2 regions of the Paraburkholderia sp. SIMBA_054 genome follow, and region 1 is predicted to be linked to the other one. Evidence: riboswitches for the same ligand, from Rfam matches in the RefSeq annotation. Region 1 holds a riboswitch; the other holds the start of a gene.
The links. A riboswitch is a leader RNA that binds a small molecule or an ion and turns the genes downstream of it on or off. The one in region 1 is predicted to bind thiamine pyrophosphate.

Region 1 (8,298 bases):
AACCCTGCCTTGACGACGCTAAGGATTTAACTTTTCTAAACTTTTTGTTGCAAAAACGCCTTTTGTAACGCCACAGCGGCTGACGCGGGATCGTTTGCTTCCGTGATCGCGCGCACGACGGCCGCGCTTTTCACACCCGTAGCGAGCACTTGCGGCAGCACATCGCCGCTAATCCCGCCGATTGCGACGAGCGGCACGACGCCTTCCAGCAATTTCACGTAGCGCGCGAGCCTTGCCAGACCTTGCGGCGCGGTCGGCATCACTTTCGTCGTGGTCGGGAACACGGCGCCAAGCGCAATGTAGCTCGGACGGAAGTGCAGCGCCGTCAGCATTTCGTAGTAACCGTGCGTCGACAGGCCGAGGCGCACGCCTGCCTTCGACAAAGCGTGCAGATCCGCCGTATGCACGTCTTCCTGGCCGAGGTGGACGCCGTAAGCGCCCGCGTCGATGGCCGCCTGCCAGTGATCGTTGATGAAAACGCACGCGTCATGCTCGCGGCCCGCGGCGACCGAGCGCGCGATTTCCCGCTTCAGCTCGTCCGGCTCCGCCGCCTTGCGACGCAGCTGCAACGTCTTCACGCCGAAGCCGGCTACGCGCTTGACCCATTCCGCCGTCGGCAGCACGGCATAGATGCCAAGTGCATCCGGACATGCGGCAAAAGCTTGCGCAGGCGCGTCCGGCAAACCGGCGACGCGCGGGAAGCGCGAGATGTCACACGGCCACGCATCGTCGGATTTCGTCTCGTCGCCGTCGCGCCACGCGAGCGCGAGCACCAGCGCATCGTGCGGATCGAACCCGCAATCGAGAAACGCGGCAAGCGCGGCAATCCAGTCTTCCGCGAGATGGCCTTCCAGCTGATGACGCACGCCGCCCAGATGCAGCACCGCGCTGCCCGCCGCCGCCTCGATCACGCCCGCGCCCTGCGTCTGCCAGCGCGCGATCTGCTCGACATGCTGCTCGCTGCTTTGCTTCAGGTCGGTGAAGACGATCAGATCGCCGCCATTCGCGTCGTCAGGCGCTGTCAGGCAGATGCGCCAGTTGACGTGCGTCGGCGGCCAGTCGCCGAGGCGCGCGCGGATGCGTTCGGCCGCTTCCGTGAGTTCGTCGGCGGGTGGCCAGAACAGGTCGCGGCCCGCGAGTTTCAGAGTCTCCGTCATGCAGCAGCGCTCCCATCCTGATGCCAGAACGGCATGCCGACGACGGGCGTGCTCGCATGGGCAGTTTCACGTTCGGCCATCGGGCCGGCCAGATAAGCCTCGCGGCCGGCTTCGACGCCCATTGCAAAGGCGCGTGCCATCGTCTCCGGGTGCGTGGCCTGCGAGACGGCCGTGTTCAGCAGCACGCCGTCGAAGCCCCACTCCATCACCTGGCACGCATGCGACGGCACGCCGAGGCCCGCGTCGACGATCAGCGGCACATCGGGCAAACGCTCGCGCAGCACGCGCAAGCCGTACGGATTCACGACGCCCTTGCCCGTGCCGATGGGCGCGCCCCACGGCATCAGCGCTTCGCAGCCAGCGTCGAGCAGACGCCTGCCGATCACGAGGTCTTCCGTGCAATACGGCAGCACCTTGAAGCCGTCCTTCACCAGTTGCGCAGCCGCTTCGATCAGCCCGACCGGGTCAGGCTGCAGCGTGTAGTCATCGCCGATCAGTTCGAGCTTGATCCAGTCGGTGTCGAAGACTTCGCGCGCCATGTGCGCCGTCGTGACCGCCTCGCTCACCGTCTGGCAGCCGGCCGTGTTCGGCAGGAGCGGCACGCCGTGACGCTTGAGCAGATCGAAGAAGCCAGCTTCCGCGCCGCCCTCGCTCATCTGCCGGCGCAGCGCGACCGTCACCATGCCCGGCTTCGACGCCGCGATCGAATCCGACAGCGACTGCAGCGACGGATAGCGCGACGTGCCCAGCAGCACGCGGCTCTGGAAAGTTTCGCCGTAAAGCGTGAGCGCGTCGGCGGGTGCGTTCGCGTGTGAGTTCATGTGTGATTCCTTGTCAGTGGCTTGCGTCGCGTGGGCTGGCTTTAGCTATAACTTCGGCCTCAGCCGCCCGCGACGGGATGCACGACGTCGAGCTTGTCGCCCGCATGCAACGCGCGCGCCGCATGCTGCCCACGCGCGACGAAATTGCCGTTCAGCGCGACGGCGAACGGCGGCCGCGCGCCGTACGCGCTGAGCGCGTCGGCGACAGTCGCGCCTTCGGGCAGCGACAGCGGCTTCTGGTTGATCTGGATGTCCATGTCTATGAGTTCAAACATTGAGAGTGACAGCGGGCTCGCGGTCGAGCCGGAACAGCTCGCTCCAGCGCGCGTTGCGCTGCCAGTCGGCGAAACCGTCGGAATCGGCGACGCGGCCATCGAGCAGCGCCGACGCGAGCCGCACCGCTTCGCCCGCGACTTCCGGCACGATCATGTAGCCGTGCCGGTACAGCCCGTTCACGCGCAGCGTGCTCGCGCCGTCCCACAGCAGCACGGGACGGTGGTCGGGCAGCGTCGGCCGGCATTGCGAGTTCAGTTCGAGAATGCGCGCCTCGCCGAAACCGGGGTGCACCGAAAACGCCGCGCTCAGTAATTCGAGCGCCGAGCGCACGCTGACGGGCGACATATCCTCGCCCTCCACTTCCGTCGCGCCGATCACGTATAGATCGTCCTGCTTCGGCGCGATATAGAGTGGATAGCGCGGATGCAACAGGCGCACCGGACGTGTCAGATCGATGCCGGGCGCGTGCACGCGCGCGACCTCGCCGCGAATGCCGCGCAGCGTCGGCATCACGGGCTTCGCGCCCAGCCCGCGGCAATCGATCGTGATCTTCGCGGGCGGCAACGCGCTGTCGCTGACGGACGTATTCCAGTGCGTCTCGACGCCGCGTTGTGCCAGCCCCGCAGCCAGCGCCGACAGCACCTGGCGGTTATCGAGCTGGCCTTCGTGCGGCAGCAGCCAGCCTTGCGTGAAGCGGCCGGCGAGCGCGGGCTCGGCCGCGCCGACCTGCGCGCCTGCTAGCGCGACGAGTCCGCCGTCGAGCAGTTCAGCGGGCGCGTTGGCGCGCAGCCGACGCTCGAAGAGCGGCGCCTCGGCGCGATCGCTGTGATGCCAGACGATCAGCGAGCCGTTGCGCTGGAAAAACACCGGCTCGGGCAATTGCGCGAGCAAGGTCGGCCACGTTTCCAGCGACGCCGCGCCCAGCCGCGTAATCAGCAGTTCGGCGCTGGCGGCCTCGGCCAGCGGCGCGAGCATCGCGGCGGCGACCCACGCGGCCGCCTGCGTGCCGGCCGCGTCACCGCGCTCATAAAGCGCAACGCGATGCCCCTCGCCCGCGAGTTGCCAGGCGACGAGACGCCCGCACAGCCCGCCGCCGATCACGGCGAAATCCGGTTGAGCAGAAGTCCTCATCGTGTGGCTCCGAAGCAAGCCTCGCGCGTCCCAAACCGCGCGCCCACGACAAAACGACGGGCGAAACCCGCAGCAATAAAGCGAATAGGTGAAGAATGAGCGGTCATCTAATCCTTTCCGTACGGCAAAGTGCGCACGTACCCAAGGACGAAACCGGCGGGCAAGGCCAGCCGGGTATGGGCGCTCACAAAAAACGGGAACGCCGCCCCGGCGGAAGGAGAACTTCCAGGAAATACTTCCCGAAAACTTCCCGCGCCGGTATTACCCGGATCGGGTGCGAAGGGTTTCTCTCAGCCTCGCTGCAGCGACTGCCAGCGCACGAAGCACCCCTGTTTCGTCCGGACCATTAGACCATAAAAGCTGCGCGCGCCGCAAACCCGGGCAGACCTCAATCGGCCGCGGCTGATTTTGGCGAGGTTCCCTGTTGCTCTGGCACAATGGCACGCGTCAATGCGGACGGAACGCCGCGCCACTGCAAGGCCTTTGTCGGGTTTGCGAGGCCGCGCCGAGGCACGGTGAAACGTCCGCTTAAGTTCAGATTAAGTCGGTGCCGGAACAATCGCAGCCGGGCCACCCACTCGACGGGATGCGACAGCAGCACCATGCCGCTGCGCAATGCATCTCGCCGCCGCCCGGCCGACCGTATGAAAGGATGCTTATGATCGACAACTCGAAAAATCCGGCGGACATCACCGCGTGGGGCCTCATCAAGCCCTACTGGGTGTCCGAGGATCGATGGAAAGCGCGGGGTCTGCTCGCGCTCGTCATCGCGATGAATATGACGATGGTCGCGGCCAACGTCTGGTTCAACACCTGGCAGCGCACGTTCTTCGACGCGATCCAGCAGTACAACTATCCCGTTTTCAAATATTCGCTGCTGCAGTTCACGGTCATTGCGCTCGCGCTGATCCTGCTCGGCTCGTACCGGACCTACTTCCGGCAGATGCTCGAATTCCGCTGGCGGCAGTGGCTCACCAACCGCTATCTGAACGAATGGCTGGGCGACCGCGCGTACTACCGGATCGAGCGCGACAGTCTCGCCGACAACCCCGACCAGCGGGTTTCCGCCGACCTGCAAGGGCTGGCCAGCGCCTCGCTGAATCTGTCGCTCGGCCTGCTGTCGACCACGGTCACACTGTTCTCGTTCATCGTGATCCTGTGGAACCTGTCGGGCGCGTTCGCGTTCCACATGTTCGGCACGGAGTTTTCGATTCCGGGTTACATGGTGTGGGCGGCGTTGGTCTACGCGGCAGTCGGCTCGTGGGTCACGCACAAGGTCAACCATCCGCTGGTGTCGATCAACTACCAGCAACAGCGTGTGGAAGCCGACTTCCGTTTCTCGCTGATCCGCATCCGCGAAAACGCCGATCAGATCGCGCTGTATCAGGGCGAGCGTTCGGAAGAGCAGCAGCTCAAGGGTGTGTTCTCACACATCCGCGAAAACTGGCGCCTCATCATGCGCTTCACGCGACGCTTCAACATCGTCGTCATCAGTTACTCGCAGCTGGCTATCGTCTTTCCGTACATCGCGGCTGCGCCCAAGTACTTTTCGAAGAGCATTTCGTTCGGCATGTACCAGCAGGTGACGGGCGCGTTCGGCACGGTCAGCGATTCGTTCTCCTGGTTCATCAACAATTACGATTCGCTCGCCGAGTGGCGCGCCACCGTCAACCGTCTGCGGGAATTCAATCGCGTGATGCGTTCGCAGCATCTGCATGAGTCGGTCGTCGAAGGCACCGCGCACGGCGGCATCAACGTGCACATCACGGATGCCGATTCGATCGAAGTGACGAATCTTCGTCTGCAGCGTCCCAACGGTGAGCCGATGGCGAACGTCGGCTCGTTCACCATCGCCCCGAAAACGCGCTGGCTGGTGCGCGGGCCTTCGGGCGCGGGTAAGAGCACGTTGATGCGCACGCTCGCGGGCCTGTGGCCGTTCGGCGAAGGCACGATCGAAAAGCCCACGGATGCAAAGCTGCTGTTCATCCCGCAGCGCAGCTATCTGCCCATCGGCACGCTGAAGGCGGCGCTCTGCTATCCGTCGGAGGCTTCCGCCTATTCGGACGAAGCGTGCCGCGAAGTACTCACCGTGTGCCGCTTGCCGGAACTCGCGGACCGCCTGGGCGAATCGACGCATTGGGAACGCTCGCTGTCGCCGGGCGAGCAGCAGCGTCTTGCCGCAGCACGCGCGTTGCTGCAACAGCCCGACTTCCTGTTCCTCGACGAAGCGACGAGCGCGCTCGATCCCGAGAACGAAAGCATCATCTACAACGCGCTGATCGAGCGTCTGCCGAACGCGGCGATCGTCAGCGTCGCGCATCGCAAGACGCTCGAAGCGTTCCACGAGCACACGCTGTTCATCGAGCGCGCGGTCGAGCGCGAGGCCGCATGAGCGACGCGCCGTTCGAGCGCGTCGTGCTGGTGACGGGCGCGGGCTCCGGCATCGGTGCCGCGCTCGCCCGGCGCATCGCGGCGCCGCGTGTCGCGCTGATGCTGCATGCGCGCGGCGCGGACGAGGCTTCGCGAGTGCGGCTCGATCAGGTCGCGGCAACCTGCGCGGCGAACGGTGCGACGTGCGCGACGGTGCTCGCCGATCTCGCCGAACGTGGCGCGTCCGAACATGCCGTCCATCAGACGCTCGCGCGTTTTGGCGCGCTCGACCAGATCGTCGCCAACGCAGGACACGCGCAGCGTCAGACCATCGGCACGCTCGATTTCGATGCGCTCGCGGAGTCGTTCGCGGCGATGCCCGCTGCGTTCGGCGCGCTCGTCAAACGGGCGGCGCCTGCGCTCGAAACATCGAAACGAGGACGCGTCGTGGCCGTGAGTTCGTTCGTCGCGCATCGCTATCGCGCGGACTCGGCGTTTGCGGGCACGGCTGCCGCGAAAGCTGCGCTCGAATCGCTGGCAAAAACGGCGGCCGCCGAACTGGCGCCGCACGGCGTCACGGTGAATTGCGTCGCGCCGGGTTATACGCGCAAGGATCGCGGGCCGAGTGCGGAGAATGCGCTCGCGTGGGCGCGCGCGGCGGAGGCGACGCCGCTCGGGCACGTCGCCGAACCCGACGACATTGCCGCGCTGATCGCCTTTCTGCTTTCCGACTCTGCACGTCACATCACGGGTCAGGTGATTCACGTCGACGGCGGGTTGACGCTCGGCTAGGCGTCGCGCGAGCCTTACGCGCTCCCAGTCGGCGCAACATCCTGAAAGACTCTCGAACAGTTCGAAAGCACTTCCGAAGCGCATGCGCTGTTCCGTGCTTTGCGCGCGGGCCTTTCCAGCGACGATTGCATCGTGGGCCAAACGCTCCCCTGGCGCAGCCCGCGACGCAAACTCAACGTCACTGGAAATACCTGCCATGTCTTTCGACCGCCGCCTCCCCTCGCTTTCCCGTTTGTCTCTTCGTATCGCGCAGTCCGGCCGCGACGCCGCGCTGACGGCCACGGCCGTGCTGCTGTTCGCGACGGCAGCGAATGCCGCGCAGACCGCGCCTGTGAAGCAGGCCGAACCCGCCGACGTCTGCCCCGCGCTGTCGCACATCGTGTCGTCCGCCGACTTCAAGAAGCTGCGCGACGAGCCTGCTGCGTCGCTGCCGGGCGTCGACCCGATCGATGACTGCCGTGCCAACGCGCATTCGTACGACTGCCGCTGGCGCGCGCACTGGGAAGCCGACGGCTTCGTCAACGATCCGCTCGAAGAAATCGGCGCGGATATCGCTGCGTGCTTCCCGAACGTCGTGCACGACATCAACACGCCGACGCGCCAGCACTTCATCGTGAAGACGGCCGACCGCCGCGTGAGCGTCACGGCGAGCGTGCAAGGCCAGAATGAACTGCGTCTGCGCATTGCGCGCTGAGCGTTCTTGACACGACCTGACGTCACCTCAATCAACCCGCTCGCGAGCGCACCGTGATCGCCTCTTCATTCGCGCATGTTTTGCGGTTCTTGCTCGCGGCGTTTTGTTTGATGTCGCTGGGCGGGTGCGCGTGGACGCTGATTACGGCCGCCGATGCGACGGGGTCCGTGATTCAGGCGGGCTATGCGATCGCTTCGAACTATTCGTCGCCGACCTTTATCAACGGACGGCGCGCGAAGATCAGCACGGTTTGCATCGAGGTTAACCAGCTGGTTTCTGCGGGCGACTTCGTGCCTGCGTTGCAGCTTGCGCTCGATAAGCGCGGGATTCGATCTGATGTGTATAACCCGGGGACGTCGCCGGCTGGGTGCGAGGCGCGGCTCGTGTATAACGCGTCTGTCGACTATGGGCGCCGCTCGTTCAGCGACGAACCGATGCAGTATCTTTCCATGATCGATCTCACGCTGATTCAGCATGGGCGGATTCTTGTTACCGCGCGGTATCAGACGGGTGGGCTTGGGGTCGATCGGTATTCGAGTGCTTCGGTGAAGCTGGATGGGTTGATCGATAAGATGGTTGTGAATCAGATCGCTGATTTGCAGGTTGAGACTATTCAGACTTCTGCCATCGGGAAGTGATGCTCTGCGGGGCGTTGCCGGTTGGGTGTTGTTTTTGGCTTTGCTGCGCTGGCGTCCGGTGTGTTTGTCTTTTTTGTGTGCTGGCGGCGCCGGTCGGTATGCTTGTCTTTGCGCTGGCATCCGCGTGGTGACTTACCCGTTGATGCGTCGCCGGTCGGTGTGTTTGCTCTTGCGTTGGCATCCGCGTTATGCCTTCGTGCTTCAAGCGTCGCCCCTGTGCGGGGCGGCACCTACTTTTCTTTGCCGCCGCAAAGAAAAGTAGGCAAAAGAAAGCGGCTAACACCGCCAGCTCTTGTGTTTGCCTGAGGGCCCCCAACCGGTCCCACGCTTCACACGGCAACATCCTTGTTTGCGTGTGTTGCCAACGCGTTCTCCGTGCGCCTCACCCGCTTCACGCTCCCGCGTTGCGGCGTGCCGTG
Region 2 (8,298 bases), on a different contig from region 1:
GCGCTCAATATCGTGTTGTTCATTCTGCTGTTCCGCAACCTCGGCCTTCAGCTCGACAGCCAGGCGCGCGCGCAAAAGCAATTGATCACGCAGCAGGAAGAACTCGATCAACTGGTCAACGAGCGCACGCGGCAACTCGAAGCGCTCGGCTGGCACTTGCAGGCCGTCAGCGAAAACGAAAAGACCCAGCTGGCGCGCGAACTGCACGACGAACTCGGTGCGATTCTCACGGCGAGCAAGATGGACGTCGCGTGGGCGCGGCGCAAGCTTCAGGACACCGATCCCACAATCGCCGAGAAACTGACGCGCGCGCTCGAGACGCTCGATCAGGGCATCGCGCTCAAGCGTCGCATCATCGAGGACATGCGGCCGACGGTGCTCGCGAACTTCGGCCTCGTCACCGCGCTGCGCACGCTCGCCGACGAAGCCGCGCAGCGCAATGGCTGGGCGCTTGACCTGCACCTGCCCGACGACGAATTGCAACTCGACGAGCAGACCGAGATCGCGCTCTTTCGCGTCGCGCAGGAGTCGCTGACCAACGCAGCGAAGTACGCACGCGCGACGCAGGTCACGATCGATCTGGGCGCGGGCCATGGCGAGGTGTCGCTGCATATCGCCGACAACGGCGTCGGTATCATGCCCGCCGACCTGACGCGCACGCATACGCATGGGCTGATGGGCATGCGCCAGCGCGTGGCCGCGCGCGGCGGACGCTTCGACATCCGGCGCGGCGAACTGCACGGCACCGACATACGCGTCGTGCTGCCCGTGCCGACCGTCGGCGTGGCCAGGGAAGACAGTCCGGGCGTCGATCAGATTGTTGAGGAAGCACCGAGGCGCGTTCCGGACGACACCAGCGCCCAAGGCCACGCGCCCGTCGAACGCCTTTGATGTCCGCGTAGGATTGCGCCGACACAAAAATCGTGGCGCCTCTGACAGCATCGCGGCCATGCGTCTCTTACCATGGAATCAGACCGGATCGGCTGGCGCGACGCCCCGGTCGGACGACAGGGCGCGCACGCCGGGCGATGTCGAATGCAACACTGACCAGACGGGCGCGCGCGAATCGATCGAAGCATACGTCGAAGATTCCTGACTATTCCAGATAGGGAGAAAACTCATGACACGACTCATCGCACTCCTGCTGCTCGCGGGCACGACACTGCTGGCCGCCTGCAATACGATGGCCGGCGCCGGCCAGGACATCTCCAAGGGCGGCAACGCGATCACCAATTCGGCCGAGAAGCACTCCGACTGATAACGCACGCGCCCGGTCGATTCGATTCGATTCATCCCCGGTTCATCCGATACCACTCGCCGCCGCGTACCACGCGGCGGCTTTTTTACGCCTGCGCTTTGCGAACTCCAGGAACGTCACGAGCAAGCGCGCAAAACAGAACGGCGGCCCATTCGCATGAACCGCCGTGCCGTCCCCCCTGCTACCGCATCGTCATCAGGCCATGTCGTCGTTGTTTATTGGCCGTTCAACGTATTGGTCAATTCAAGCGCCGGTTGCGTGGTGTTGCCGCCCTGCGCGACGAGCAGGTGGATCTGGTTCGGCAGCAACTGGCTGAGTACGCCGCCGATCGGCACCGACGTCACGAGCCAGTCGGCGTTGTTCGCTAGATCGAACGAACTCGACTGGAAGATCGGCGTCTTGCTGCCCGCCGTCGTCGCGATCAGCACATACGTGCCACCCGATACGTAGACCGAGTCCTGGCCGCTCGCGGGCACCGCGTTCTTGAAGGACACGCCTGCCAGCGTCGGACTGGCGCTCGTGATGTTCGTGTTGTTCGCTGGCACCAGATACAGGTCGAGATTCGATGCGTTCAGCGACGCATTGAAACCCCGCACGCGCGCGCTGTTCGACAACAGCCCCTTGTCGAACGGATCGTCGATCAGACCGATGTCAGCGCCCGACGAGCCCGGCACCGCGATCACCGTATACTCGTGGCCCTTCGCGACATCGGGGAAGGTGCCGCTCGCTAACGCCGTCGTGGTCCCCGTCGCCGCATACGCAACCGAAGTCTGTCCCGTGTTGATGTTGGCGAAGTTCGTCACGTTCTTGTACGAGATGTTCTTCTGCAACGCGCCGCCGTTGACGAGGAAGTCGACGGCTGGGCCGCTTGGAATAGCGTGCACAAAATGGATCAACGGATTCTGCAACCCGAGTTCTTTGCCGACGTCGTTCGAACTTCCGCCGCACGCCGACACTAGCGCGGCCGCTCCGATGAGCGCCACCATGGTCCTGATAACCTTCATTTGCCACCTCTCCCTGATTGGGCTCGAGCCCGTTGATCTGCGGCTTGCCGCCTGCGCAGTCGCGTCCGTTCTTCGTCGACGTTATGTGTCGTTGTCCGCCGCACGGCCGCGACTGCGCGTCCAACATGGCGACGCGCCTTTCATATGTCCGCGAGGTCGGCCAGCGCTTTGAGGATCGACTTGCCCGCATCGATTGGACGATTGCGGACAGCAATCGCCGTGCCGCGATGGTCATTGCCAACGGCAGGCGAATAAAATCGACCTTCAGATTCCGGGGTTGGAGGCGATTAGAATTTTCCCTCGGAGGTTTTACGAGAGGCGCGCGTGTATCGTTCGAGCGCGTCCCAACTTTACATGGTCCCTTGCATGTCTTACCCGCGGCTCTTGTCCGAACTCGATCTGGGCTTCACGCGCCTGCGCAACCGCGTCGTGATGGGTTCAATGCATACGGGCATGGAGGACCGCTTCTGGCATTACCCGAAGCTCGCCGCGTACTTTCGCGAGCGCGCCAGAGGCGGCGCGGGCCTCATCATCACGGGCGGCATCTCGCCGAATCGCGAAGGCTGGCTGCTGCCGTTCGGCGGCACGCTGAACTCGGTCTTCGATCTGCACAATCACCGCAAGCTGACGAGAGCCGTCCACGAAGAAGGCGGCAAGATCGCGCTGCAGATCCTGCATGCGGGGCGCTACGGTTATCAGCCACTGGTCGTGTCGGCGTCGGCGCTGAAGTCGCCCATCTCGATGTTCAGGCCACGCGCGCTGACACTGGCCGGCATCGCGCGAACCGTGCGCGCGTACGCCCGTTGCGCGCGGCTCGCGCAACGCGCCGGCTACGACGGCGTCGAGATCATGGGCAGCGAAGGTTATCTGCTGAACCAGTTTCTGTGTCCGCGCACGAACCGGCGCGACGATGCCTACGGCGGCAGTCTCGAGAACCGGAAGCGCCTCGCGCGCGAAGTCGTGCAGGCCGTGCGCGCGGCGTGCGGCGAGCGGTTTATCGTCGTGTACCGGTTGTCGCTGATCGATCTCGTCGAAGGCGGCAATACGTGGGATGAAACCGTGCAGATCGCGACAGCGCTCGAAGCGGCGGGCGTCACGATCTTCAACACGGGCGTCGGCTGGCATGAGGCGCGCGTGCCGACCATCGTCACGTCCGTGCCGCGCGCCGCGTTCGCGCCGTTGGCGGCGCGTCTGAAGGCGGCCGTCGGCGTGCCCGTGATCGTCTCGAACCGCATCAATACGCCGGAGGTCGCCGAAGACCTGCTTGCGCAAGGCGCGGGCGATCTGGTGTCGATGGCGCGGCCGCTGCTCGCCGACCCCGAGTTCGTCGTGAAAGCAGCCGAAGGTCGCGCGGATGAAATCAACACCTGCATCGCGTGCAACCAGGCGTGTCTCGATCACACGTTTCAGAATAAACGCGCGACGTGTCTCGTCAACCCGCGCGCGGGGCGCGAGACGGAACTCGTCTACCGCCCGCTCGCTTCGCATCAGCCGCCGCGCGCCGTGGCCGTGGTCGGCGCGGGACCGGCGGGATTGTCGGCGGCGACCGTGGCGGCCGCGCGCGGTCATCGCGTGACGCTGTTCGATGCGGCTGCAACCATCGGCGGCCAGTTCAATCTCGCGATGCGCGTGCCCGGCAAGGAAGAGTTCAGCGAGACGATCCGCTATTTCGGCAGCCAGTTGCGCAGGCACGGCGTCGACGTGCGCCTGGGCACGCGCGTCGATGCGGCGCTGCTGGCGGCCTCCGCGTTCGACGACGTGATCGTCGCCACGGGCATCGTGCCGCGCCGCCCTGCGATTGCCGGTATCGACGGGCCGAATGTGCTGTCGTATGTCGACGTGTTGCGCGGCGCGGAGGTCGGGCGGCGCGTCGCCGTGATCGGCGCGGGCGGCATCGGCTTCGACGTCAGCGAATTCCTGCTGCATCCAGCGGACGAGCCGCTGCCGTTATCGCGCGAAAGTTGGGCGGACGATTGGGGCGTCGATCTGTCCGTCAGCGGGCGCGGTGGCCTCAGTGCGCCGCGTGCCTGCGTGCCCGTGCGCGAGATCTGGCTGCTGCAGCGCAAGGCCGGCAAGCTCGGCGCGGGCCTCGGCAAGACGTCGGGATGGGTGCATCGCGCGGCGCTCGCGCGCAACCAGGTGCGGATGCTCGATGGCGTGACGTATCGGCAGATCACGGAGCGCGGGATGCTGATCGAGCGTGAGGGCAGCGAGCAGTGGCTCGATGTCGATACGATTGTGGTGTGCGCGGGACAGGAGTCGTTGCGCGATCTCTACCCTGCTACACCCCACTCATCCGCTGCGGATGGGCCGCGCTTTCATGTGATCGGCGGAGCGTCGGTGGCGACGGAACTCGACGCGAAACGCGCGATCCGCGAAGGCGCTGAGCTTGCCGCGCGCTTGTAGCCGCCGTTGTAGCTTTATGCACTAGCGTCTTTCAAGCCACGCCGCCGGTAATCGAACCAGAACGACAGCCCGACGCTCGCCAGAATCACGCCCGTCGCGACGACCGTCGCGCGCGTCACCGGCTCGCCGAGCAGCAGCGCGCCCAGCGCGACCGCGACCACCGGGTTCACGTACATGCAGCTGCTGGCGATGATCGGGCTCGTGTGCCGGATCAGAAAACCGTACGCGACATACGCGGCCATCGTGCCGATCAGCATCAGATACAGGAACGCGACGACGGGCAGAAAGTGAATGTCCATCATCCGCTCGCCCGAGACCCACGCGACCAGCGTCGACATCGCGCCGCCGAGGCCGATCTGCAGCGACGTCGACAGAAACAGGTCCGATGGCAGCTTGAGGCGCGACGCCAGATGCGCGCCGCCCGCCCAGAACAGCGCGCCGCACAGAATGGCGAGACTGCCGCCCGCCGAGCCCGAGCTCTGGTCGCCGTGACTGAGAATCCCGATGCCGACCAGCCCCAGACCGACCGCGAACCATTCACCCCTGCCGATCTTGCGTCCGGCGATCGCCGCGATGACCGTGGCGAAAAGCGGCACGGTCGCGACCATCACGGCCGCTGTGCCCGTGCCGACGGTGCGCATCCCGTACGCGAGCATCCCGCTCGACAGTCCAACGAGCATCGTGCCAACCATCCCGGCATTGCGGATTTCCGTGAGGGGCGGCCACGTAGGTTTGCGGCGCATCGCGAAGATGAACAGTCCGACACCCGCGAAGAAATTGCGCAGCCCCGACATCAGCAGCGGCGGAAACGAGCCGAGCGCGACGTGCACGGCCAGATAGGTCGAGCCCCAGACGATATAGACGACGCCGAGCGCAAGCGCGATCTGTCCGCCATGGGATTGCGGAAGGCGAAACGGGAAACGGTCAGGAAAATTCAGCGCCACGTTCAGCCCGCCCGTGCCGGCGATTGCGCCGCGGCCCCGCTGAACACCCACGAACGGGACGGCAGGCGCCGCATCGGCGACGCGGCAGGAAGGGCAAAGCGGGCGGGCATAGCAGTAGAGCGGATGTCGAACGGCAAGGGAGGCACCAGGTCAATGGTGCGAATTGATGGCCTACGCGATGCAGAATGCAACAACAGCAGCCAACGGGCGCGAATCGCTCGCGCCGCCGAGCATTATGCAATATCTGGGCAATCCTCCGGCAAGAGAATCGTAACTTTCGTTGTAAGCGGGATGAAACGTCGAGCGCGGGCAGGAATCGCGCGCCGCCCGCCCGGATTCGCCACAGTCAGTCGTAGCTCACCAGCACCGTCACGGCACGTTCCGTTGGCGCGCCGCCCACGATCGACAGCGTGCCGCCCGCGTGGCCCACGCTGTACTGCGCGCGCGCTGCCAGCGTGACGCGATTCGCGTTGTCGGTGAACCGCGTCTTCAGCGTATGCGGTGCGGCGACGCCCGCGTCCGTATTGATGAGCACCGCGATATGCGCTGCCGGCGAGGTATCCGGTGCGGGCGTGAACGTCACATCGATCGTCGATTCATGCTTCACGCCCAATTTTTCAGTATGGAATCCTTGATAATTGTCCAAAACGTAACTCGCGATATCGTACGGCGGCGCGACGATCGTCCCCTTGAACGTGATGGTCCCTCCCGGCCCAAACGACGCTGCTGCAAGCGCCATCGGCGACCACAGCGCTGCCGCGACGACACTTGCGGCTACCGCCCCGAGCGCCCGACTCGATATTTTCATTGCACGATCCTTTCAAACTGATTTTGTTTAGGCTGACTGATCAATCATCTGCCTCGAGGGGTGTATCGGCTCGGCTCGGGCAAACTTGAATAGAGCCGGTGAATGTTTGCCCGGGGACAAAAAACCTTTCTCCCCAGCATTGATGAGATAACAGCCTGAGTGGGGCGCGAGCCGCACGCCAGCGATGCGATCGCAAGAAAGCCCGATGTAGCGCGGCTTTCCCGCCGGCCATGGCACGCGCAAATCGCGCGAGGCGCCCGCGCATTCCGCCAATTTCAAGACAAGTTGCCAAACCCGGCCCGGCCAGGTTATCGTGTGCGCTGCTAACGCGGGGGTCCTGCGTTGTGCGTCGCCTGAAAGACACCGGGCACCGCACGGCGTGGGTGAGAAATACCCTTTGAACCTGATCTGGATAATGCCAGCGCAGGGAAGCGTTCGGGCTCGCCGCTTCACCTGCCGCACCGTTTCACCCTCCTCGCGCGAACCCGGTCCACTTCCCCTTCGTCTCGTTCTCCTGCGTAGCTGTAACGCCCCACATTTGCATGGAGAGACGCATGAACGCCAACCCAAAATTCATTTCCGCGGACGCGCACGTCGACGAAGCCGCCGTCGCGCCGCTGCCGAACTCGCGCAAGGTCTACGTGACCGGCTCGCAGCCCGATATCCGCGTGCCGATGCGTGAAATCACGCAATCGGATACGCCGACGGGCTTCGGCGGCGAGAAGAATCCGCCCATCTACGTGTACGACACATCCGGCCCGTACACCGATCCCGACGCGAAAATCGACATTCGCGCGGGCCTGCCCGCGCTGCGTCAGGGTTGGATCGAAGCACGCGGCGACACGGAATCGCTGGACGGTCTGTCGAGCGATTACGGCCGCGAGCGCGCCGCCGATCCCGCCACCGCGCAACTGCGTTTTCCCGGCCTGCATCGCACGCCGCGCCGCGCGCAGCCCGGCAAGAACGTCTCGCAGATGCACTACGCGAGGCAAGGGATCATCACGCCGGAAATGGAATACATCGCGATTCGCGAGAACCAGCGCCGCGCCGAGTATCTGGAGAGCCTGAAGACGAGCGGCCCGACGGGCGAAAAGCTCGCCGCGATGATGGGCCGCCAGCATCCCGGCCAGGCGTTCGGCGCCAGCGCGTTCGGCCCGAACGGACTGACGGAAATCACGCCCGAATTCGTGCGCGAGGAAATCGCGCGCGGCCGCGCGATCATCCCGGCGAACATCAATCACCCGGAAAGCGAGCCGATGATCATCGGCCGCAACTTCCTCGTGAAGGTCAACGCGAACATCGGCAATTCGGCCGTGACGTCGTCGATCGGCGAGGAGGTCGACAAGATGACGTGGGCGATCCGCTGGGGCGGCGACACGGTGATGGATCTGTCGACGGGCAAGCACATTCATGAGACGCGTGAATGGATCATCCGCAATTCGCCCGTGCCGATCGGCACGGTGCCGATCTATCAGGCACTCGAAAAGGTCAACGGCAAAGCCGAGGACCTGACGTGGGAAATCTTCCGCGACACGCTCATTGAACAGGCCGAACAGGGCGTCGACTACTTCACGATCCATGCGGGCGTGCGCCTGCAGTACGTGCCGCTCACCGCTAACCGGATGACGGGCATCGTGTCGCGCGGCGGCTCGATCATGGCGAAATGGTGTCTCGCGCATCACAAGGAAAGCTTCCTGTACGAGCACTTCGAAGACATCTGCGAAATCATGAAGGCCTACGACGTGAGCTTCTCGCTCGGCGACGGCCTGCGCCCCGGTTCGATCTACGACGCGAACGACGAAGCGCAGCTGGGCGAACTGAAGACGCTCGGCGAACTCACGCAGATCGCGTGGAAGCACGACGTGCAGGTGATGATCG

Region 2: it holds a riboswitch for thiamine pyrophosphate, as region 1 does, so the genes downstream of both, thiC (phosphomethylpyrimidine synthase ThiC) here and SB822_RS29515 (FAD-dependent oxidoreductase) in region 1, are expected to answer to the same signal.

Annotation. Positions count from the first base shown of each region.
Region 1 covers NZ_JAWRXV010000027.1:79,152-87,449, reverse strand. Annotated here, with positions in the region: gene thiE (thiamine phosphate synthase) at 36-1,157, opposite strand; gene SB822_RS29525 (thiazole synthase) at 1,154-1,978, opposite strand; gene thiS (sulfur carrier protein ThiS) at 2,038-2,235, opposite strand; gene SB822_RS29515 (FAD-dependent oxidoreductase) at 2,246-3,385, opposite strand; TPP riboswitch at 3,616-3,726, opposite strand; gene SB822_RS29510 (ABC transporter ATP-binding protein/permease) at 4,044-5,777, shown strand; gene SB822_RS29505 (SDR family NAD(P)-dependent oxidoreductase) at 5,774-6,547, shown strand; gene SB822_RS29500 (hypothetical protein) at 6,744-7,241, shown strand; gene SB822_RS29495 (hypothetical protein) at 7,352-7,879, shown strand.
Region 2 covers NZ_JAWRXV010000002.1:280,046-288,343, forward strand. Annotated here, with positions in the region: gene SB822_RS04085 (sensor histidine kinase) at 1-891, shown strand, start outside; gene SB822_RS04090 (hypothetical protein) at 970-1,122, opposite strand; gene SB822_RS04095 (entericidin A/B family lipoprotein) at 1,121-1,258, shown strand; gene SB822_RS04100 (DUF4397 domain-containing protein) at 1,474-2,262, opposite strand; gene SB822_RS04105 (NADPH-dependent 2,4-dienoyl-CoA reductase) at 2,629-4,668, shown strand; gene SB822_RS04110 (EamA family transporter) at 4,683-5,612, opposite strand; gene SB822_RS04115 (hypothetical protein) at 5,959-6,420, opposite strand; TPP riboswitch at 6,741-6,868, shown strand; gene thiC (phosphomethylpyrimidine synthase ThiC) at 6,975-8,298, shown strand, end outside.